One region of the Paenibacillus sp. PSB04 genome, then DNA from elsewhere that is predicted to be linked to it. Evidence: riboswitches for the same ligand, from Rfam matches in the RefSeq annotation. Region 1 holds a riboswitch; each other region holds the start of a gene.
The links. A riboswitch is a leader RNA that binds a small molecule or an ion and turns the genes downstream of it on or off. The one in region 1 is predicted to bind cyclic di-AMP.

Region 1 (5,791 bases):
CACCGCGATCAGCTTCATCTCCCGGGCTTCGATCTTCCGGCCCAGAAATTCCGGCGTCCGGCCAACCATCAGGCCGCAGATAAATACGCCGAGGATTGCATACATGATCATATTGACGAAACCGACCCCCTTGCCGCCGAACACGACGTTCAGCATCATTTCGGCCAAGGGCGCAAGTCCTCCCAGCGGCGTCAGCGTATCATGCATGTTGTTGACCGACCCCGTCGTTGCGGCGGTGGTGACGGTTGTGAACAACGCGGACTGCGCGATGCCAAAGCGCACCTCCTTGCCTTCCATGCTGCCGCCCGAGCTGTTGATGCCAAGCTGGTTGATCAGCGGGTTGCCGGCTTTTTCCGAGAAATACGTCAGGCACAGGAACGCTACGAACAGCGTCATCATGACGCTGAAAATCATCCAGCCCTGCTTCTTGTTCCGGGCGAACCGTCCGAACGTGTAAGGCAGTGACGCCGAAATCGTCCACATGCTGAGAATTTCGATCACGTTGGTCAGCGGGCTTGGGTTCTCGAACGGATGGGCCGAATTGACGCCGAAGAAACCTCCCCCGTTCGTTCCGAGGTGCTTGATCGATTCCAGCGAGGCCACAGGACCCAGCGGAATCTGCTGCACGCCGCCTCCCAGCGTTTGCACGGCCCGCATCGGCTCCAGCGTCTGCGGCACTTTGAGCCCGACCAGCACCAGGGTTACGATGAGGGCAAGCGGCACGAACAGGCGGACATGCGCCTTGATAAAATCCTCGAAGAAGTTCCCGAGCCCCTCACCCCTGCGGGTGATGCCGCGCATAAAAGCAATAGCGATAGCCAGGCCCGAGGCTGCCGAGGTAAACATCATCATCGTGATGACGATCATTTGGCCAAAATAAGACATGCCGCTCTCTCCGCTGTAATGCTGGAGGTTCGTGTTCGTCATAAAGCTGATGACCGTGTTGAAGGACAGGCTAGCCTCCATATTGCCGATGCCGCTCGGGTTGCCCGGAAGGGCGCCCATCGTTCGCAGCAATATATAGCTGATCGCTACCAGAAAGATATTGGTTGCGATCATGCTGAGCGCGTACTTTTTCCAATTCATGCTGCCCCGCTGCTTCAGCCCGATGATCCGGTATAAAACTCTTTCCACGCCGCCGAAAATCCGGTCCGTCCGGTTCGGTTCATTGGAGAATATATGATATACGTAAGTGCCTACCGGCTTCACGAGCAGCAGGAGCACGAAAATGACGATACAAATTTGCAAAATATCCAAGGCTGGCTTCCCCCTCTTACGAGCATGTTCTGCTTTGGCCCCTTAAGGCTTACAGATTTAAAATTCCCCGTCAAAATTTTTCCGGATGGATCAAGGCGTAAACCAAATAGATAAAGACAAGCACGGCGAATGCCCCAACGACAATCATTGGTCTTTGCCCCCTTCTTCCACCACTCGGCCGCACCAATGAAGAAATAACAAGAACACGCCAAAGGTGGCAGCGAGCGCAAGTATCATATATACATCCATCATCGTTTCCGGTCTCTCCTTTGCATGGTTAGAATCATCTTTATTTCAGTAAAAATCCGACTTCGCCGTTTAAGGTATAAATGATGTGATCTGCACCAAGCCCCCGGTAAATGCCGGGTGAGCTGCCCCTCTGCGTAATGACATATACCGGTTCCGACGTCCAGGGACGGCAGATTTGCAAATAGCGGCAGGTCAGGTTGAGGCTGCTTTCAAACAGAAAGATTTTGCCGACCTCTATTTCGGGCACCACCCAATCCTCCGCGTGATTCGTATTCAGCCGGATGATCTGCTGCACCCCCATTTTTCTCAAGAGGCGTTCCTCCCGGGCACTGTTGGTCAGAACGGCAAAGGGCCTCTTCCAATACATCAGCAGCTTGATAAAATTGCGTCCCGCCTCGTTCGGCGCGGTCACGATGACGACGTTGTCCATTTCAAAGGCTCCTCCTGTGCGGCAGCCGCGAATACGCAAAAGAAGCCGCAGGGAAAGAAGGACCTTTCCCGCGGCTTCTTGAATTTGGACGAATATGAATAGGATCGTCCTATATTCAAAATGCGCACGATAAGTGCTGCCTCTCCCGTTACGCTGACGAGGTTAGCTGTCGGATTCGGGCGTGAGAGTCGCCCTACCTTCCGGTACTTACCGTACCGGAAAGATTCACCCCGGCGGCTTCCATTCCAGGCGGCCGCTGTGGTTCCCCCGCTCCCGGCCCTTTCCGGCCGAAATTAAGCGTTATTGATAAGTGTATGTGATTGTGATGAATGCTCTCTTTTGTTCCAGTAAGCTAAAAAAGGGTAAAAAAAACACAGAGGCCAGCTGATCCCCCTGTGATCCGAAAGTTTATTCGGGTCGCAAGTTTCATCATTCCTCTCTCAAACGACGCTTACGAGGTTAGCTGACGGATTCGAGCGGTGAGAGTCGCTCTACCCGGCCGGATCCATGGCATCCGTAGCCGGGATTCACCCCTGCGGCTGGCAGCAGACCCCCGACTCTCACACCGGTTCGCTGCTCCATGGCACGCGTTTGGTTCCCCCGATTTCCGCGCTTTTTTGCGGAAACTCAGCGATTAGTAATGGAAACTGTATTGAATACGCTCTGAATCATACACCCGCTCCTTCCAAGCTGTAAAGGCAGTCTAAAAATCATGAACCGCGAATTTTGGAACATTCAGGACCTTATTAGCGCTTACATTTTGGCTTTTTGACTTCTACCTCTTCCATGCTCCCGATTTGGCGCATTTATGGAATCCAGGTCATTCGGGGACACTGGCTCGCAGGAATATCCGCATTGACATTACAGTTCAATCGTTTAAAATTAAATTGTGTGCTTGGTAAATGCTTCGGCTGGATGATGATTCATAGCAGCACAAAAGGAGGAGGATGGCAGTGAGCGTCTATGATTTTCAAGTGAACACGCTGCGCGGCAAAGAGGTATCGTTAAAGGAATATGAAGGTGACGTGCTGCTGATCGTGAACACGGCCAGCAAATGCGGATTTACGCCGCAGTTTCGCGGGCTGCAGGAGCTGTACGACGAGTTCCGCGACCATCATTTTCAAATTCTCGGTTTTCCGAGTAACCAGTTTGCCAATCAGGAGCCCGGTACCAGCGAGGAGATCGGCGAATTCTGCCAGATGAATTACGGGGTCACGTTCCCGATGTTTGAGAAGATCGACGTCAAGGGCAGCAACGCCCATCCACTGTTTCAATACCTGACCCGGGAAGCGCCGGGCGTGCTCGGATCGAAAGCGGTCAAGTGGAACTTTACCAAGTTCCTGGTCGACTCCAAGGGCAGGGTCATCAAGCGTTACGCGCCCAAAACGACACCGGACAAAATCGAAAACGACATCCGCAAGCTGCTTGCATCCGGAAAAAGCGAATAGGCAAATCAGCCCTACAAAATAACGCTACTTGCTGCGATCCGAATTCACTAGCTTTGCGGGACCCCGAAATATACGAAAATGCAATAAGCAAAAAAAGAAGCTCCCCTGGATTTCTCCAAGGAAGCTTCTTTCTGTGTTCATAGATGCGGTAGAGAGGACTCGAACCTCCACGGGCGTACGCCCACTACCCCCTCAAGATAGCGTGTCTGCCATTCCACCACTACCGCATAATATCCAAAGTTCATTTAGCGAACTTTTTTATTATACACAAAATCATCCGAATTGTAAAGGGAAATACATTAAAACACCATACATGTAATATTATATAACACATCAAACAACAAAAACAGAGATCAAGTCGCCCTAACATTGACAAACCACAATATTTATGTAATATTAACTTACAAATAATAGTGATCGATGATTTCACTTCGCAATTCATGTAATATTTATTACCACAATAATATGGAGGTGACCGCGTTGAACGACAAAAGCACCAAACTGCTCGATTACGTGCAAACGCTGGATAACGACTTGTCGGTCGGAGGCTTCAGCCATGTGTTTGACCTCCAAACCCGAATTGCAGAAGGGCGCATCCAGAGCCAGGAAGAGCTGGAAGGGTTCATCCTTCATCCGATGATGAATCGTTTGGTCCGCCAAGACGGCGCGGCCATTCAGGCGATTTACGCAGCTGCCGACCAACGGGATATCCGTCAGATCGCCCGAATTGACCGGTACATCCTCGGAGGAATCGCTGCCCATGAAAATGATGAAGCGGTGCGCCAACGGGGCAGAAGACTTTTGAAACTGGCCCAGGCCCTGTACCCCTGGCTCAATCTGAAGGTTCTTGACGAACTCGCGCAGAAGGAGCTGTCTCCCGTCTGCCTGGCCACGGCGCATGCCTATGTCAACTATCAGCTCGGGTCCAGCCGCGACCACACCGTTTATGGCTATATGCAATCTGCGGTCTGCACATGCATCCAGCTCGCTGCCCGCTCGCTGAGCATTCCGCCTCACGACGCCAAAGCGTTGGCCGGCAAATGGACGGCTGAAATGGAGCGCGCATGGACAGCGGAGAAAGATTCCCTGCCCACAGACCTTTTTAATATCCAGGAGAACGACTCCCATATCGCCTCGTGATCTCTTTAACAACACCACAAAGGCACTCCGCTCTGCCCTGCCGCAGCGAAGTGCCTTTTCTGTTCCCATGTATGTACTTGACCTTCATCTTACTGATCGCGGGACTGGTTCTTCCGGTATTCCACAAACTTGATGTACTCCTTGATAAACTCCTTCTCGTGATCGGATAGCGGCATTTCGTTTAACTGCCTTCCGTTTTCCCACAAATAAGGATCCTGCTGCTCTTTCACCATATACGGCCCCGGTTCCTTGCCCAGAATCAGCCAATCAAGGCTGACGCCGAAAAAGCTCGAAATTTCGATCAATTTATTGGTGCTCGGGGTGGACTTCCCCCTTTTCCAATCTCCGAAATTCCCCGTGCTGATATTAAGCTGCTCGCAAAACGACTTTTTGGTCATCCCCTTCTGCTTAATCAATGCCTCAATACGTCCGTAAATGGATTGCATAAAAAACCGCCTTCCAGTCATGTCGCAAAAAACGACGCATTTAAGTAATTTTATGCTTGCAATATGACGCAAAAACGTGTATAGTATTCTTTATATTAGGAATTTCCATACCTATGGCTCTTATTGTATCATTAGTCCCTTTTCTAATCCAACCGCCCTGCAATCATTCACTTCATATCTGACGTTACCTTTCCAACGCGATTCGGGCCCGCTTATGACCAATACCAAGACAGGGAGCGACCGCTTTTGCACACACTCGACATTTCTTATCATGAATTGATCCATGCCATGAGGCAATGTATTGCCGTCGTGGATGCCGGAGGAGTTATCATTTCAGTGAACCACGCCTGGATTCAAAGCGCGTATGACGAAGGCGTCCCCCAATCCTTTAACTGGGTTGGTATTAATTTTATGCAAATCGCCGACGCCCTTTCGGGAGAAGACGAACAAGACCTGGACAGACTCCAGGCGGTTTTGCAGGGTATTTCTACATACTACAGGAACGAATTCCGGTCGAGCTGCATCCAGCCCTCCCGCTGGTTTCAAATCGAGGCTTTCCCGCTCCGGAACGGCGCCAGGGAGGAACCCCGGGGAATGATCGTCTGCCTGTCGGATATCAGCCGAAGCAAGCAGCTCGAGAACGACTTGATGACCGCCTTATCCCAGATCCGCACTCTACGTGGATTGCTGCCCATCTGCGCCGTCTGCAAACGAATCCGCGATGACGATGACTTGTGGAATTCCATCGAGAGTTTTTTGCAAAAGCATGCCCACACCGAATTTACGCACGATATTTGCCCGGACTGCATACGGCGGCTGTA
Region 2 (5,791 bases), 2.7 Mb from region 1:
AGAAAACGAAGGTGCGGATCAACAACCTGATGCAGAAGGCGGTTGGGACGCGAACGACGCCTGATGGAACGGCGGAGATCCCGACACTGGAGCAAATCAAAGGAATCCGGCATTTTGAGTTTCAGCTGGACGGGGACTCGCCGGCGTTACGGACAGCCGCGGAGAACAGCTTGAACAAGCTGCGTCAAGAATTCCCGGATTATACATTCAACATTCGATTTGGGGTGAAATAACATGTCAATCAGCGCCATTATTGTGGACCCGGAAGACGAATTTGAACGGTCCTTTATGCTTCCGGTGGCGACGGAATCCTTTTTCCAGAAATATTGGGTGCCGGCGGTGGAAGAGCTGAACTTGCAGTGGGTCGCACTTTTCCAGGACGGTACAGACGTGGAGTCCGAGGACATCCCGTCTGTCTTGGGCGAAGTGTCCCAGCTTAAAGAATGGGCGCGAAGCCACATGCATGGGGACGACCTCGACCACATGTTACGCAGACTCGAGCTGCTGGAGACGGAACTGCCAAAGGCGTACAGGCGCGGCGGTGCGGTGGTCTACATCGGTTAACATTGCCTGTTAACATTGGTGAATGAATGAAAGATTGTTTTAATCTCCTAAGAGGTGAGTGCGATCAAGTCCGGGTTACACAGACACCGGGCTTGATTGCTTTTAACCGCGCTACGTGATGTAAAGGGGAAAGGGGAGAGCGAAGTGAGGCAGTCTTATCGAATGGACGAAGGGGCTTTTGTGCATCACTTGAACGAAGCTTACGGAATTGCTGCCCGGAGGCTTATTTTTATCCCTTATGGAGATTCGGCCTATTCTTACCGGGTGGAGGGAGAAAATGGAACGCGATACTATCTGAAACTGTTTGACCATAGCAATGACAGCCACCGCCAAAGCATCCTTCGCTGCAGGCGTTATGTGCCGTTTATGTGGGAATTGCATCAGACCGGCCGATTTATGGAATTGCCTTGTCCATTCCGAACCTTAAGCGGTGCTTTTCTGCTTTCCCTTCCTGATTGCACAGCGGTACTGTTTCAATTTATCGAAGGAGAAACCTGGGCTGAGGCTTACCCTTTTTCCAAGCATAACTTGGAGCGTGTTGGACAGCTGGCGGCGCGAATTCGGCAGTTGACTCCTTTCACTACCACATCCGGCCTTGCGGTTGAAACGTATGATATCTCCTTTTCCGAACGTTTGATCCAATGCCTGGAGCAGCTTGAGCATCTTCAGCCCGGTTCAAGTCCAGCTAGCCAGCTGCTGCGTGAGCTTGTTATCCCTCAGCAAACGCGCATAACCGAGCTGTTGCACCAGATCACAGGGGTTCGTGAACGTCTCGTACTTGACCCGGCCCCCAATGTGCTCTGTCACGGTGATCTGTGGGGAGGGAATCTGATGGAGACCGCAGACGGACGGCTTGTCGTCCTGGACTGGGAAGCAGCCATGCTCGCGCCCCCAGAGCTGGATATCGTGGGGTATATCGGGGACGGACTGGGTCATTTTCTCAAAGGGTATGAGCAGGAACTAGGTCAACAGATGGAGCTGAACCCGGATTTACTGCGTTATTATGCATACCGCCATCATTTGAGAAACCTGACCCATTGGTGCATGAATATTTTGCAGCGTGACCTGGAGCCAGACCAGCTGGATAACGACCTCGAAATGGTCCGGCATCACTGCTTGAACCGGCTGGATACCGTAGAGGCTTCGCTGAGGAATGCGGCGGATCGAAATATATAGAAGTCCGATATGAATTTAATAGCGTAAACAAGCGATATGCACAGCTACAGCCAGAAATTAATAGAGTGCCGCCAATGTAAGCGTTGACATGAAGTTCTTTTGAATTTTTTCATACGTATCTCAAACCGTTTGCTTCTTTACAGCAGGCATCCGGAAGGAGTAAGATTCAATTCGTAATCGTGAACTTGTGAACCTGAAACGTAGTACTCCTTGATCGCTGAATTCTGAAATCAGGAGCGGGGGAACCAAAGGGAGGAAGCTAAGCCTTCGTCCCAGGGGTGAATCACTTGATCTTCATTTATTGAGTGTAGGGATACTTTCGGTCCCGAATCCGTCAGCTAACCTCGTAAGCGTTATGAAAGAGGGATTTGTCGTGCGCGTAAAGCCACGGGAAGGTCCAGCTTTCCTGCGGCTTTTTTTGTTGTGCCCAAAAAGGGTTGAACACGTGTCTAACGGGTACATCATGAGCATTTCAACTCTAACACTGGCGGTGACAAACATTTTATGGCAGCATTGAAAAGACTTTTGATCGGACGGCCGCTGAAGTCTACCGAATTGGGAGAACAAAAACTGAATAAGAAAAAAGCTTTGGCCATTCTATCCTCCGATGCGCTTTCGTCCGTAGCGTATGGGCCGGAGCAAATTTTGCTGGTTCTGGTCACGGTCAGCACGGCGGCGTTCTGGTATTCGATACCGATCGGAATCTGCGTACTGATTTTGCTGGCTGCACTCATTTTATCCTACCGGCAGATCATCTTCGCTTATCCGCATGGCGGCGGCGCTTACGTCGTTTCCAAACAGAATCTGGGAATCTATCCCGGGCTGGTGGCCGGCGGATCGCTGCTGGTAGATTACATTCTGACTGTTGCGGTCAGCGTTTCGGCGGGCACGGACGCGCTGACTTCAGCGTTTCCGGCGCTGCATGAGCATACGGTGGGGATTGCCGTCACCTTCGTCATCCTCATTACGCTGCTGAATTTGCGGGGCGTCACCGAGTCCGCCTCCATCCTGGCTTATCCGGTGTATCTGTTCGCCTTCGCGCTGTTCATTTTGATCGGCGTTGGTATGTACAACATCGTGACAGGTCACGTTTCACCGCATTTGCATACGCCGGTCGGGACGCCGGTGGCGGGAATCAGCCTGTTCCTGCTCTTAAAAGCTTTTGCCTCGGGCAGCTCCGCTCTGACCGGGGTCGAAGCGATCTCGAACGCCATCCCGAACTTCAAGGATCCGGCTCCGAACAATGCGGCCAAAACCTTGATGGCAATGGGGATTCTGCTGGCTGTACTCTTCTCGGGCATCGTATTTCTTGCTTATTATTTGGGTATATCCCCAAATCCCCAGGAGACGGTCGTATCCCAGATTGCCAATCAGACGTTCGGACGGAATTTTATGTACTTTTTCATCCAGGGCACGACGGCACTGATCTTGATCCTGGCGGCCAACACCGGATATTCGGCGTTTCCGCTGCTGGCGGTCAATTTAGCCAAAGACCGGTTTATTCCCCGGATGTTTACTGTCCGCGGTGACCGTTTGGGATATTCGAACGGAATCATCATCCTTGGGCTACTGTCCATCATGCTGATCGTCGCTTTCCACGGACAGACGGAACATTTGATCCCACTGTACGCGGTAGGGGTATTTATCCCTTTCACGCTCTCGCAAACGGGAATGATCGTCAAATGGATCCGGGAAAAACCGCAGGGTTGGGTGACGAAGCTCGTCATCAATACGATCGGCGCGCTGATCAGCTTCACGGTGTCGGTGATGTTCTTCGCAACCAAGTTTGCGCAGATCTGGCCGGTACTGATCTTTTTGCCGCTGATCGTGTATCTGTTCCACCGGATCAAGAAGCATTATGAGGCGGTTGGCGAGCAGCTGCGGCTGTCGACGTGCGAGCCGGCGGTACCGATCGAAGGCAATGTAATCATTCTCCCCGTTTCGGGCATTACGCATGTCGTGGAGCATTCCCTGAATTATGCGAAGTCGCTGGCGGCGGATCAGATCATTGCGGTATATATTCCGTTTGAACGGGAAGAAGAGAACCGGTTTGAGGAAAAATGGCAAAAATGGCGGCCCGACGTGCGCCTTGTGACGCTGCATTCTCCGTACCGGAGCATCATTCATCCGCTTAGCAAATTTATCGATACGGTGCACCGGAAAGCCAGCGAATCCAACTACCAGGTCACAGTGATCATTCCGCAGTTTATTCCAAAGCGGAGCTGGCACAATCTGCTGCACAACCAGACGAGTTTGATGATCCGGACTTATCTTTTATTCCGCAAAGATGTTGTTGTGACAACGGTACCGTATCATTTAAAAAAATAGCGATTCAGATGGTTCAAACCATTCGTAATCAGGCCCCGGCATCTGTGCCGGCGGTCTTTTTTTGCGTAAAAGCAGCGGATATATATGATGGGAAAGAGTAATCCCGTGGGAGTAATGGCTTGAGTGTAATGGCTTGAGTGTAATGGCTTATGAGTAAGGGCTTATTTCCTGCAGAGTAGGGGATCCGTATATTTTCACGATGTGCAGGGTGTCAAAGGATTAACGCAACAAAAATTCATCCATTGCGTCTAATCAACGTATATAGAACAGCAACAGGGGTGGAACAGATGAATGGGAAACTAATAACGATATTCGGTGCCGTACTCGGTTCTGTGCTCGTATGGGCAGGAAGCGCAGCTGCGGAAGAACGATTTAGCGATCTGCAGCACTCGAAGTGGGCGGAAGACGGCATCACCTATATGGCCGAACGGGGAACCGTCGCTGGATACGGTTACGGGAAGTTTATGCCCGAAAGGCAAGTCACAAGAGCGCAGGCCGTTACTTTCATGGTGCGGGAGCTTTATCCGCAGGAGCTGCAGCAAGAAGCGGGCGGCGGCATGACCTATACAGATGTGCCTAAGAACCATCCTTTTTATCTTGAAATTGCCATTGCCGCAAAACATGGGCTGGCCAGCGGATTTCCTGACAGCACCTTCCATCCGGATGCACCGATGAGCCGTGCCGAAACGGCGGCGTTTCTTACACGGGCCTATTCACTCGTAAAAGGCCAGCAACCCGTAACAATAACGGATACAGCAAAGCATTGGGCGGCAGCGCCTATTCTCATCATGAGCTCCAACGGATTGATCGGCGGATATTCAGATAGCACCTTTCGTCCAGACCGATCTGTGACGCGTGCGGAGTTTGCCGTATTTATGTCACGGGTCATTCGCTTCGAACGTCAAGGGGCCATTCAGGCACAGGATTGGGATAAGCTGATGTCCTACATGACGGTCAGCGAGCAGGTCGGCCAAATGCTCATGCCAGACATCAGGCAATGGAACGGGCAAGTGACGACTACGGTCAATGAAGGAGTCAAACGCAGCATCCATGATCAGGATTTGGGCGGACTTATTCTTTTTGATAAAAATATCGTAGACGCTCGGCAGGTCACCACTTTGACGCATGATCTGCAGATGGAGGCAGGCGACATTCCGCTGTTCCTTGGCATCGATCAGGAAGGCGGGGTCGTTAAACGAATCCCCGGAGGTACGAATCTGCCGGGTCAAATGGCGCTCGGCGCAACCGGAGATACAACGCTCGCCGAAGCGGCCGGACGGCTGACCGGGGAAGAGCTAAAGGCGCTCGGGCTTCAGGTCAATTTTGCTCCGGTGCTCGACATTAACAGCAACCCGGATAATCCGATTATCGGGATGCGGTCGTTTAGCTCGGATCCGGATTTGGTGACACGACTGGGTCTCGCAGAGATCCAAGGACTGCGGCAATCGGGAGTGATCGCGGCGGTCAAGCATTTTCCAGGCCATGGTGATACGGTAGTAGACTCCCACTTGGGAATGCCGGTGCTTTCGCATGATCAGGAGCGGCTCGATGCCGTTGAGCTCAAACCGTTTCGGTCTGCCATCGATAACGGAGTAGAGATGATCATGACCGCACATATTGCGTTTCCAGCAGTAGACAACGAACACGTCACATCACTTAAGGACGGAAGCAGCGTACCGATCCCTGCTACGTTATCCAAGAAGGTGCTGACCGGGCTGCTCCG
Region 3 (5,791 bases), 3.4 Mb from region 1:
TGGTTTCTTGTTCCTCCTGAAAGGTTAATGTGTTCTTCTTGATACTCTTTTACGCAGCAGTTTTAGGACCGTTTCAAAAATCGCCAAAATTTTTTCGGCGTTTGTTCATCTTCCATAATATAGCAGCAAGGAGTCTTCATTCAAGGGTATGTTTACCGTTTAAAAAACGCGGGAGCCGATCCTACGGATCTGACTCCAGCGTTTTGTTGTGAATGCTTGATTAGCTTCATTTCCGCAATGCCTAGGTTAAAAAGCTCGCAAGTACTGTTTCGGGATCTTCTGTTCTCCGTTCAACTCTTGGGCCGCATGAAGCGCCCAGTAAGGATCCTTCAGCATGCCTCTGCCGACTGCGACCAGATCCGCCTTTCCTTCCAGCACCACCTGCTGCGCTTCCTCGTAATTTTCCAAGCGGCCGACAGCGATTACCGGTACATCCAGCTTTGCCTTCATTTGCTCCGCCAATTCCACCTGGTACCCCGAGCCGGCCTTCGGTCCGCCGTTCGATCCGATATGACCTTCACCGCCGGAGGAAATATGGAATACGTCCACGCCCGCATCCCGGTATCGTTGGCAGATTTCCGCGCAGTAATCGACGTCATAACCGCCGTCCACGTACTCCTTGGCTGACACTCTCATCAGAACAGGCATGTCTTCAGGGACCGCCTTCTTGACGGCTTTAACAACCTCTTCTCCGAACAAGGCCAGGTCTTTTCCATACGCATCGTCTCTTCGGTTGGTCAGCGGAGAATGGAACTGATGGATTAAATAGCCGTGAGCGCCGTGTATCTCCACGGTATCAAAGCCGGCTTCCACCGCGCGCCGGGCCGCTTCCCCATAGGCGGTAACCAGACTCTGGGCCTCTTCGGTGGACAAAGCTCTCGGAATTTTATATTTCTCGTCAAAACGGATGGCCGATGGGGCTACGGGCGGGTTCGCGTCCTCCGCCTTGCGGCCGGCATGGCCCAGCTGGATGCCGATCCTTGCGCCATGGGCGTGCACTTCGTCGACGATTTTGCGGTAAGCAGGGATCTGCCCGTCATCCCATATTCCCGTATCCCGGTTCGTAATCCGTCCGTCCGGGTGAACCCCCGTCATCTCTACGATAATCAATCCGGCTCCGCCGACTGCGCGGGATATATAATGGACATAATGCCAATTGTTAGGGATCCCGTCCTCAGCCTGTACCGAATATTGGCACATCGGAGGCATAACAATCCGGTTTTTCAGAGATAATCCTTTAAGTACATAAGGTGTAAATAGATCTGCCATTGCTTCGTGTCTCCTTTATGTTGTATGTGATTAAGCCTATATGACAACAGGGTTATATGATTGCAGCGCCGCCGTTTATCGTCCATACCTCGCGGTTACGGCCAACGTACAGCGACCGTAATCCATCAGTTCTATTATACACGCTTTGCCGAACGATATGAAAATGTGGCCAAGCAACTGATTTAAAGTAACATAATTGCATCAACATATGGACATAACAAGGATAAATCATGCTTTCGCTGTTTGTCCGCGGTGGAAAGGAGTCGAGACGGATGAAAAAGAAGCTGTTAAGCACATTGCTGTCTTCCCTGCTGATCTTGTTGTTGATCTGTCCTTGGCAGTCCGGGTGGCCGGCAGCCGCCGCTCAAGGCGGTGAACCCCCGGAACATCCGTCAGGTTCCGAACCTGCACGGGAAACCAGCAGCCGGGAGGCGAAAGAAAAGCGGAAGGAACAGCAGATCCTTACGCTCGGCCAGCTGATCAAAAAATATCCCGAAACGTTCAAAATTCACGGTCCGCGCGTCAAAGAGGTGGCCCTAACCTTTGATGACGTGCCGGATCCCAGATTTACTCCTCAGATCCTGGATGTGCTCAAAGCCCATCATATTAAAGCTACCTTTTTTGTGATGGGCAGCCGGGCGAAGAAGCATCCCGAGCTGGTCGAGCGCATCGTCCGTGAAGGACATGTGATCGGAAACCACTCCTATAATCATCCCGTGTTTCACAAATTAGAGATGGACGAATATGTAGCCGAGATTAAGCGGACGGAGAACACGCTTTACGGCATCGTCGGCTATAAGCCCAAGCTGATCAGGCCACCTTATGGAGACATCACGGAACGCCAACTGCGCTGGGCCAAGCAGCAGGGCTACAAAATCGTAAACTGGAACGTCGATTCGCTGGATTGGAAAGGAATCAGCAAGGAAGCGGTCAAGCGCAACGTGCTGTCCACCGTTGGGCAAGGCTCGATCATTCTTCAGCATGCGGGAGGCGGAACCACGTCCAATCTCAGCGGTACGATCGATGCCCTTCCGGACATTATTCAGACGTTGAAAAATAAAGGCTATTCATTCGTCACGCTGCCGAGGTTACTTCACGTTCCAAAAGACAAGTAACGCGCTGAGCGTACAAAAAAACCGGCTTGAGTACAAAAGCCGGTTTTTCCGTGTTATTATGAAAAGCTTGAACTATTTAATGAAGTACAGCTCAACGTCCTGGAACCCGAAGGCACTAACGCTTTCCGGGCTGCCCGGCACGAAAATGTCGATGCGTTTCCCCTTAATCGCACTGCCGGTATCCTTAGCTGTCGCTACGAAGGCTTTCTTCGGAAGGCCTTGGAAGCTGTGACCGGTAACCAGCACTTTCGTTCCCAACGGGATAACGGAAGGGTCAACCGCGATCGTTCCCAGCTTCAGCGGGTTGCCGAAGTAGTCCACTGCGCCCCACTTGCCGTTTTCGCTAGCGGCAGATGAATAAGCCGTAGCTCGGACGTCGAGTGTTTTGGAGTAATTGAAGGTTTTACCCCATGCTTCCACAACTTTGTCATCGCCGTTGACGTTCAGGGAAGCTGCTGTGATGATGGAGCCGCTGTCCTCTGCGGCAAATGCCTTGGCTGTGCTTGCTCCTGGAACGTTTAATTTCAGGCCTGGATAAATATTGGTTGCTTCTACGCTCGGATTTGCATTCATCAGCTGATTCAAATTAACGCCATATTGTTTAGATAATGTATAGAAGGTATCTCCATCCTTCGCTACATGGACCGAGTCCGCAAACGTGGGTACCGCTTGTACCGCCAGAGAAATGCCGATGATGGCTGCAAGTGTCTTGATTCCTTTAAATCTTTTCATGGTTCCTCCTTAAGTCGTGATGCCTGCGAAGTTAGCTGTCGGATTCGGATTGAGGAGACAACCCTACGCCCTATTGGTGCGATTCACCCCAAGCGTACTATGTACACAAATTACATCCCCCGCACTTTACCTTAGAAAAGTTTCGGCTCAACAAATATATCACAATTTTGTAACCTGTGCGCATGAAAATGTTACCAATCCAAAAGCCTTGAATTATCAGGCTTTATTTAGGGTTGTTAGCTGACTTAAGTAAGGGAGCAGCAGCTCAATTCCTTTTAAAATAGTTACAAAATCCTCATTCATTTTAACAATTTATTCATGAAAAGGTACATAAAAAGCCCTGGATGAGTAATATTCTCGTCCAGGGCTTTATCATTTTTATATGCAGGCACTTTGTCAAAGAACCTTGCTCAGAAAATCTTTCGTGCGGCTGTTTTGCGGGTTACCGAACACTTCCGCAGGCGTCCCCTGCTCGACGATTTGTCCGCCGTCCATAAAGACGATCCGGTCGCCGACTTCCCGGGCAAACCCCATTTCATGGGTTACGATAACCATCGTCATGCCGCCCTCCGCAAGCTTCTTCATGACCTCCAGCACTTCGCCGACCATTTCCGGGTCCAGGGCCGAAGTCGGCTCGTCAAAGAGCATGACGTGGGGCTGCATGGCCAGCGCCCGCGCGATGGCGATCCGCTGCTTCTGCCCGCCTGACAGCTGGGACGGATACGCATCCTTCTTGTCGGATAATCCGACCGTGCGCAGCAGGTCAAGGGCAATCCGTTCCGCCTCGGCCGGCGGCTGCTTTTTCACCTTAACCGGGGCCAGCATGAGGTTCTGCAGCACCGATTTATGCGGGAACAGATTGAAATGCTGGAACACCATGCCCATTTTTTCGCGGGTGGCATTGATGTTGTGGCGTTTGTCCGTAATCGGCTCGCCTTCAAACGTGATCTGCCCCCCTGTTGGCGTTTCGAGCAGATTCAGGCAGCGGAGAAAGGTACTTTTCCCCGAGCCGCTGGGGCCAATCACGACGAGGACCTCGCCTTTGGCGATGTCGATGTCGATCCCTTTCAGAATCTCCAGCTTGCCGAACGATTTGCGCAGATCTTTAACGCTGATCATCGGTATTCAACCTCCTTTCGAATACCCCCAGCAGCTTGGACAGGGTGAACGTCATAATGAAGTAGATGGCCGCAATGACCAGCAGCGGACTGAGGTAATCATACGTAATCCCTTGGATAGCCCCCGACTGGTACATCAAGTCGGTGACGCCGATAAACGATACGATGGATGATTCCTTGATAATCGTAATAAACTCATTGCCGATGGCCGGCAGCACGCTTTTTACAGCTTGGGGCAGCACGATGTACCGCATCGTCATGCTGCGCGTCATTCCCAGGGAACGGGCCGCTTCCGACTGGCCCCGGTCCACCCCCTGGATTCCGGCACGGAACACTTCCGCAAGGTACGCGGAGCTGTTAATGGACAACGTAATTGCACCGGACTCGATCGGCGTAAATTTGACCCCGAAGGCCACGAGGCCGTAGTGAATAATAAACAGCTGAACAACCATCGGGGTACCGCGGAGAACTTCCACCCATACCGAACCGATTAGCTTCGGCAGCCAAAAGCGGGACATCCGCATCAAGGATATAATAATGCCCAGCACGAAGCCGCAGATGACACCGATGGCCGCCAGGAGCAGTGTATACTGGATACCTGTCGCAAAATACGTCCGGTAATCCCAAAAAACGGAGAACATATTCATAAAGACCCAAGAACCTCCTTTGTCATCATACCTGCCTGTCCCATCCTTTCCCTGTATACAACAGATCGGGACATATTTGAAACAAGGTACCCATCATTGAACAGAAAAAATAGCGAATTCGCTTCGCTATTTTATCCGATGTATAAAATGAGAACAGACAGCTTAACCTCTATTTCTGTGCAGCCAAATCGCTCGCTTCGGCGACGTACTGCTCAATCTTGTTTTCGGATTTCAGACGGTCCAGCGTTTTATTGATTTGGTTCACGAGCTCGGTGTTGCCTTTTTTGATCCCGATCGCGTAGCCGTCTTCCTTATAATCAGGAACCGCATCCGCAATTACCAAACCTTTGACGTTCTTGATGTATGCTTCGGCAACCGGCTTCTCCATGATGGAGGCATCCACGCGGCTCGAATTCAGCTGCAGCACGATGTCGGAAATTTTGCCCAGGCCGGTGATCTTCGCCCCCGGAATCGTCTTGGCGATGTCCTCCTGGATCGAACCCTTCTGAATGCCGAGCGAAGCTCCTTCCAGAGCTTTCATCGTGCTGTATTTGTCTTTGTCAGCCTCTCTGACGACGACGGCCTGCTCTGCCTTATAGTAGTTGTTCGAAAAATCGATTTGTTTCTTGCGTTCTTCGTTTGGTGTAAGGCCTGAAATGACAAAATCTACGCGGCCGGTGGACAGCTCGCCGAGAAGCGCATCAAAGCTCATGTCCTTGACTTCAAGCTGCGCCCCCATGTCTTTGGCGATTTCCTTGGCGATTTCGATATCGAAGCCGACGATTTGGTCCTTGCCGTTCACCATTTTATGAAATTCGTACGGCGGGAAGTCCGCGCTAGTACCAAGCACGATCGTCTTGCCGCTGGCCGGCTGTTCGCCCGCTGCCTTGCCGCCCTCAGTCGAAGGTTT
Region 4 (5,791 bases), 1.0 Mb from region 1:
GAGGCTGCTGACGCTGTGTGCGGCGCTGCTGCACGACCTGGGACACGGCCCCTTTTCTCATTCGATTGAAGAGGCCTTTCATATGAATCATGAAGACTGGACGCGCCGGATTGTCACCGGAGATACGGAAGTGAATGATATTCTGAGCGAGATTGCCCCGGACTTCCCGAACAAGGTATCCGCCGTCATCGCGAAGACCTATGATAAACCGATTGTGGTGAACCTCGTTTCTAGCCCCTTGGATGCCGACCGGATGGATTACCTGCTTCGGGATGCCTATTACACCGGGGTGAACTACGGTACGATTGATATTGACCGTATTCTGCGGATGCTTCGTCCTTACCAGGGGAGAGTGGTGGTCAAAGAGTCCGGGATGCATGCCGTGGAGGATTATTTAATGTCCAGGTACCAGATGTACTGGCAGGTCTACTTCCATCCGGTAACCCGCAGTTCAGAAATTATTTTGCGCCAAATTTTCCGGCGGGCCAAGGAGCTGTACCAGGATGGTTATCCATTTGGCTTTATGGTCGAGCCGCTGCCTCAGCTCTTTGAAGACAAACTGGACGTGCAGGCTTATCTGAAGCTGGACGAGGCGCTGATTCAAACGGCCTTCCTCCAGTGGTCCTATGAGGACGACCGCATACTCAGTGAGCTGTGTACCCGATTTATGCACCGCAAACTGTATAAATATGTAGAAATGGACTCCGTCGATTTGGAAATGATCGATGAAATCCGCCGGGAGTTTGGACAAGCCGGAATGAACCCGGAATATGATCTGGAGATTGATTTTCCGACCGATCTTCCTTACGATGTATTTCGTCCGGGTGACGAGTCGAGCCAGAAACAGATCCTGCTGCTCGACCGCCAGGAGCAGCTGCGGGAAATATCCGAGGTGTCGGATATTGTCCGTTCCATCAGCGGCATTCACCGCGGGAAATATCACTTGTATTATCCGGAAGATAAACTGGAAAAGGCGATAACCGATCTTTCTCCTTCGATTTCCCGCATTTTCAAGCTTTAATGACAAAATACCGTACGAAAAGGAACCTGTGGTACCGACAAGAAAGGAGTTCAAATTCATGGAACTGTTCGACACGCACACCCATCTGGATGCGCAACAATTCGACGAGGACCGGGAGCGGGTCATTGATAATGCCGTACAAGCCGGTGTAACCCGGATGATCAACGTTGGTTTTAACCGGGAGACGATTCCATCGACGATGAAGCTGGTGGAAACGTATGATTTTATATATGCGGCCATAGGCTGGCATCCGCAGGACGCCGTTTTTATGCAGGAAGGCGATCTGGAGTGGATTGCATCCTTATGCAGTCATCCCAAGGTGGTGGCCATCGGTGAAATTGGTCTGGATTACTACTGGGATACCTCGCCAAAGGATGTGCAGCACCGGGTCCTCCGCCAGCAAATTGGACTGGCCCGAGAGCTCAACATGCCGATTGTTATACATAACCGGGACGCCCATGAGGATATTGTGAAAATATTACGGGAAGAGAAGGCCGGCGAGGTCGGCGGTGTCATGCATTCGTTCTCGGGGAGCTGGGAAACCGCGAAGCTATGCCTGAATATGGGCTTCCATCTTTCGTTTGGCGGACCTATTACGTTCAAGAATGCCAGAGTCCCCAAAGAGGTCCTGGCTCAGGTTCCGATGGACAGGCTGCTCATCGAAACGGACTCTCCTTATCTCACGCCGCACCCTTTCCGAGGGAAGAGAAACGAGTCGGCAAACGTCCGTCTGGTCGCTGAAGCGGCAGCCCAGATTAAGGGGGTTGACCTGGAGGAAATTGCCCAGATTACCACCCAAAATGGGCTGGAACGATTTGGAATTGTGTGAAATCGGGAGAAAAACAGCCGAAAAAATGAGCATGAGCGAATGATTAAAGAATTTTAACAAACAAAACGCCGAATATTACATTTTTTTAACCACTTTTTCAAATAAACGTGGTTGATTACCGCTTTACAACATGCATCAAAACAGGATATCATCTTTTCAGTGAATCATTGAGCTGTCGTTAAGGTCTTACCTTCGCAGCTTCATGAACCAGTCTCGCTGAGTCTTCCGCATGGGAGAACGGGGGAACCAATACTGGAGCGGGGCATGACAGACCGGAAGCGGTCCGGTGCTCGCAAACGTATTTGATTTCTTTTTTGGGTCTCTGGGGTGAATTGAACGGCTTTACGCCATGAGCGTAAGGACGCGAATAGGGCGGCTCTCTTTCGCCCGAACCCGACAGCTAACCCCGTAAGCGGATAAAGAGAGGTACCCTCGTGCATGACAATTCCGATATTCTGACATCCGGAAGCCACGAAAGAGTCCTCGTAAGCTCTTTTCTATCGGCTTCTTTTGTTTTGAATAAAGGAGAGGCAGTCATCATACTGTTGTATAACAGGAGGTGACAAATCATGATGGAGAGATTGGTTCATGGTGCAAGAACGCATGCTTTCTGTGGGTTCTTGTAAAAAATTGAGTATAGTCGCGTCAAATACAATCATGCATAACTCTAGACGGCGAGGCTATGAAGGAGGATCGAGAAAGTGGGCGTTTTCCAACCAGAGAAGACCCATGATTCAAAAATCTCCAGCATGTCTTACGCATTGCGATGGAAGCATGAGAATTTGCGCCAGATCTCCACTGCAGCTATCGTTTCAATCGCGGTTACCCTGATGATCTTGCTGCTCGTGTACAGTCAATCGCGAAAACAAGTTTATTTGGTAGTAGACGGTCAAATGAAATCTGTACAGACCAATACATCTTTACTTCAAGAAATGCTGGATGAGCAGGAAATCAGTCTGAAACCCGAGGACCAAATATCGATGCCGCTGAGCGGGGCTATATCCGACGGCGACAAGGTCGTGATCGACCGCGCGAGTCCTGTGAAGGTGACGGCTGATGGTGCAACGAAGCATTTGTATACAACGGCCAAAACGGTCGGCGACGTGCTGAAAGAAACCGGCGTCAAAGTCAAGGAAACAGACATTGTCACTCCGGCTGTCGAAACGGCGGTCTCCACCAACACGGACATCCGGATCGTCCGGATGAACAAACAAGTGGTACAGCGTCATGAATCCCTCCCCTTCCGGGTGGTCAAAACCTCCGACCCCAGCATTTACAAAGGCGAGTCGCGGGTGATTCAGCAGGGATCTCCTGGCGTGATGGTGCAGTACATCGAGAAGAAGTACAAAGACGGCAAGCTGGTGTCCATGAAAATGGTGGGCAAAAAAGTGCAGACGGTGACCAAAGATAAGGTCATTGCCGTCGGCACGAAGAAAAAGCCTGTTCCCGTAGTGACCGAAGTCAAAACAGCCGTTGCCAAAGCTTCTTCTACCCCTGCCAAGGTGAAGAAGGTCAGCAGCAGCAGCAGTAACAACCGGGTCAGCAAGGCCGGCGTTGACTTTTCCTACAAGAAGCTGATCAAAGTCTCCATGACCGCTTATTCGTCTGGCGAGTCCGGAGTCGGCACACGCACCGCCACAGGAACACGCGTCACGGAAGGCCGCACGATTGCGGTTGATCCAAGCGTCATTCCTTTGGGATGGTGGGTTTACATTGAAGGTGTTGGCTTCCGTCGTGCGGAAGACACAGGCGGAGCCATTAAGGGAAATAAAATCGATATATACTACGATTCCGTCCAGCAGGCACGCAACTTTGGCCGTAAATCCGGCCTTAAGGTATACGTGATCGGTCCGGTCAAACCGGAGCTGAACTAATTTCGTTTTACTTTGCCATTCTAATGTTATAGTATTATGATCATGAAAATGTCATGCTAAAGAAGAGGAGCTTTCCTCTTCTTTTTGTTGTTAATTTACAGCAGTTTGTCTATACCGGGACCCCGCAAAGTACCTGAACAGGCATCACGGTTTATGCCACTTGCAGGGACTTGGCTGTCCGGCGGCATTGACGGGTATAATGTACTCGAAAGGAAGACAGGAAATCATGATTAAAGAAGTCATTGTGGTGGAAGGCCGGGATGATACCGTGGCCGTGAAGCGGGCGGTGGATGCCGATACGATCGAGACGGGCGGCTCCGCCATCAATGCGCGTATACTCCAGCGGATCGCGCTGGCTCAGGAGCGGCGGGGGGTCATTGTGCTGACGGACCCGGATCACGCCGGCGAAAGAATCCGCAAAATCATTTCGGCCAAGGTGCCTGGCTGCAAGCATGCGTTTATCCCGGAGGCCGATGCAACCCGCAAGGGGGATATCGGTGTGGAGAACGCCTCGCCTGCGGCGATCCGCAGAGCCTTGGAGCGGGTTCACACCTCTTATGAGGGGGCGGAAAGCCAGATCGACATGGAGGACCTGATGGAGGCGGGGCTGCTGGTGCACCCGGATGCCGCCGCCCGGCGGATGGCGATGGGCAACCTCCTCGGTATCGGCTACTGCAACGGCAAGCAATTTTATAAGCGACTCGCCATATTTCAAATATCCCGCGAAGAATTCGCGGATGCGCTTGCCCGTATCGAAGATGAAGGAGGCCGGACAACGTGAACGGCATGGACGACATCGCCACACCAAGGCGAACCAAAGAAATCATCCAGCGCCACGGCTTTTCATTCAAGAAGAGCCTGGGGCAAAATTTTTTGATCGACCAAAATATTTTAAATAAAATCGTGGACGCGGCCGGACTTGATTCCACCAAGGGTGCCCTGGAGATCGGTCCTGGTATCGGCGCCCTGACCGAAAAGCTGGCCCAGCAGGCAGGGGCCGTCACGGCGGTTGAGATCGACCAGAGGCTGATTCCGATCCTCGAGGAGGTTCTCGCCCCATACCCCGGCGTAAAGGTACATCATGGGGATGTACTGAAGACGGACCTCGCTGCGTTGTTTAAGAGCAATTTTGCCGGCGTATCCAAAGTCAGCGTCGTGGCCAACCTTCCGTACTATGTGACGACGCCGATCTTGATGAAGCTGCTGGAGGAGCGGCTCCCGTTGGAGAACATCGTCGTGATGATCCAGAAGGAGGTGGCGGACCGGATGGCCGCCCGGCCGGGCACGAAGGATTACGGCAGCCTGAGCATTGCCGTGCAGTATTACAGCGTGCCGGAGCTGGTGTGTATCGTGCCGAAGACGGTATTCATTCCACAGCCGAACGTGGAATCGGCAGTGATCCGTCTGGCCGTGCGGGAACAGCCGCCGGTTGTGGTTGACGATGAGCGGCATTTCTTCGAGGTGGTACAAGCATCGTTCGCTCAGCGGCGGAAGACGATATCAAACAATCTGAAGAGCCGCTTCTTCCCCAATGAGGGACGGGAGCGTCTGGATCAGCTGCTGCAGGCAGCAGGAATCGACCCGTCCCGCCGAGGTGAGACGCTCAGCATTGAGGAATATGCCGTGCTAAGCAACCTGCTGCGGAAGGAAGGCATCGGCTTAAATTAAACAAAAGATGAACCAATAGGGGGATTCGCCCATACCATGGGGTAGGGGTGATGTTCATGAATATTGGAGACCTGGTCGTGCGCAGATCCTACGGCGGCGATATCGCGTTCCGCGTCGAGGATTTGCGCAGGGACGAAGCGGTGATTAAGGGAACGGAGTTCAGACTTCTGGCGGATTCTCCGCTCGATGATCTGGTAAGGGTCCCTTATGCGCCGGTAAGCGAAAAAACCGAGAAAGCAAATATTAGAGCAAACGAGTCGCTCAGTTTACTGAAACGTCACCGTCAGGAGCAGACCCAGCGGAATCAGGCCACCTTGAGCGGAAGCGGGGAATGGGGAACAGCTGAGCCGGCTTATTTCGAAGTCCCCGGGAAGGTGCTTCATCTGGATGGAGATCCGA

Region 2: linked by a shared signal. The riboswitch ahead of K2F33_RS23150 (APC family permease) and the one ahead of K2F33_RS01860 (hypothetical protein) in region 1 are both predicted to bind cyclic di-AMP.
Region 3: linked by a shared signal. The riboswitch ahead of K2F33_RS19955 (3D domain-containing protein) and the one ahead of K2F33_RS01860 (hypothetical protein) in region 1 are both predicted to bind cyclic di-AMP.
Region 4: linked by a shared signal. The riboswitch ahead of K2F33_RS06645 (resuscitation-promoting factor) and the one ahead of K2F33_RS01860 (hypothetical protein) in region 1 are both predicted to bind cyclic di-AMP.

Annotation. Positions count from the first base shown of each region.
Region 1 covers NZ_CP081301.1:361,680-367,470, forward strand. The annotation lists gene kdpA (potassium-transporting ATPase subunit KdpA) at 1-1,257, opposite strand, end outside; gene kdpF (K(+)-transporting ATPase subunit F) at 1,328-1,405, opposite strand; gene K2F33_RS01860 (hypothetical protein) at 1,547-1,936, opposite strand; cyclic di-AMP (ydaO/yuaA leader) riboswitch at 2,072-2,246, opposite strand; cyclic di-AMP (ydaO/yuaA leader) riboswitch at 2,369-2,579, opposite strand; gene K2F33_RS01865 (glutathione peroxidase) at 2,890-3,384, shown strand; tRNA gene K2F33_RS01870 (tRNA-Leu) at 3,529-3,611, opposite strand; gene K2F33_RS01875 (urease accessory UreF family protein) at 3,865-4,524, shown strand; gene K2F33_RS01880 (helix-turn-helix domain-containing protein) at 4,614-4,970, opposite strand; gene K2F33_RS01885 (PAS domain-containing protein) at 5,217-5,791, shown strand, end outside.
Region 2 covers NZ_CP081301.1:4,988,327-4,994,117, reverse strand. The annotation lists gene K2F33_RS23165 (PrsW family intramembrane metalloprotease) at 1-233, shown strand, start outside; gene K2F33_RS23160 (hypothetical protein) at 235-564, shown strand; gene K2F33_RS23155 (phosphotransferase enzyme family protein) at 709-1,740, shown strand; cyclic di-AMP (ydaO/yuaA leader) riboswitch at 1,946-2,109, shown strand; gene K2F33_RS23150 (APC family permease) at 2,245-4,068, shown strand; gene K2F33_RS23145 (glycoside hydrolase family 3 N-terminal domain-containing protein) at 4,356-5,791, shown strand, end outside.
Region 3 covers NZ_CP081301.1:4,296,799-4,302,589, reverse strand. The annotation lists gene K2F33_RS19970 (PspA/IM30 family protein) at 1-1, opposite strand, end outside; gene K2F33_RS19965 (NADH:flavin oxidoreductase/NADH oxidase) at 247-1,269, opposite strand; gene K2F33_RS19960 (polysaccharide deacetylase family protein) at 1,542-2,384, shown strand; gene K2F33_RS19955 (3D domain-containing protein) at 2,457-3,116, opposite strand; cyclic di-AMP (ydaO/yuaA leader) riboswitch at 3,120-3,274, opposite strand; gene K2F33_RS19950 (amino acid ABC transporter ATP-binding protein) at 3,513-4,235, opposite strand; partial or broken gene K2F33_RS19945 (amino acid ABC transporter permease) at 4,222-4,878, opposite strand; gene K2F33_RS19940 (transporter substrate-binding domain-containing protein) at 5,051-5,791, opposite strand, start outside.
Region 4 covers NZ_CP081301.1:1,367,835-1,373,625, forward strand. The annotation lists gene K2F33_RS06635 (HD domain-containing protein) at 1-1,021, shown strand, start outside; gene K2F33_RS06640 (TatD family hydrolase) at 1,080-1,850, shown strand; cyclic di-AMP (ydaO/yuaA leader) riboswitch at 2,055-2,281, shown strand; gene K2F33_RS06645 (resuscitation-promoting factor) at 2,552-3,724, shown strand; gene rnmV (ribonuclease M5) at 3,951-4,505, shown strand; gene rsmA (16S rRNA (adenine(1518)-N(6)/adenine(1519)-N(6))-dimethyltransferase RsmA) at 4,502-5,392, shown strand; gene yabG (sporulation peptidase YabG) at 5,449-5,791, shown strand, end outside.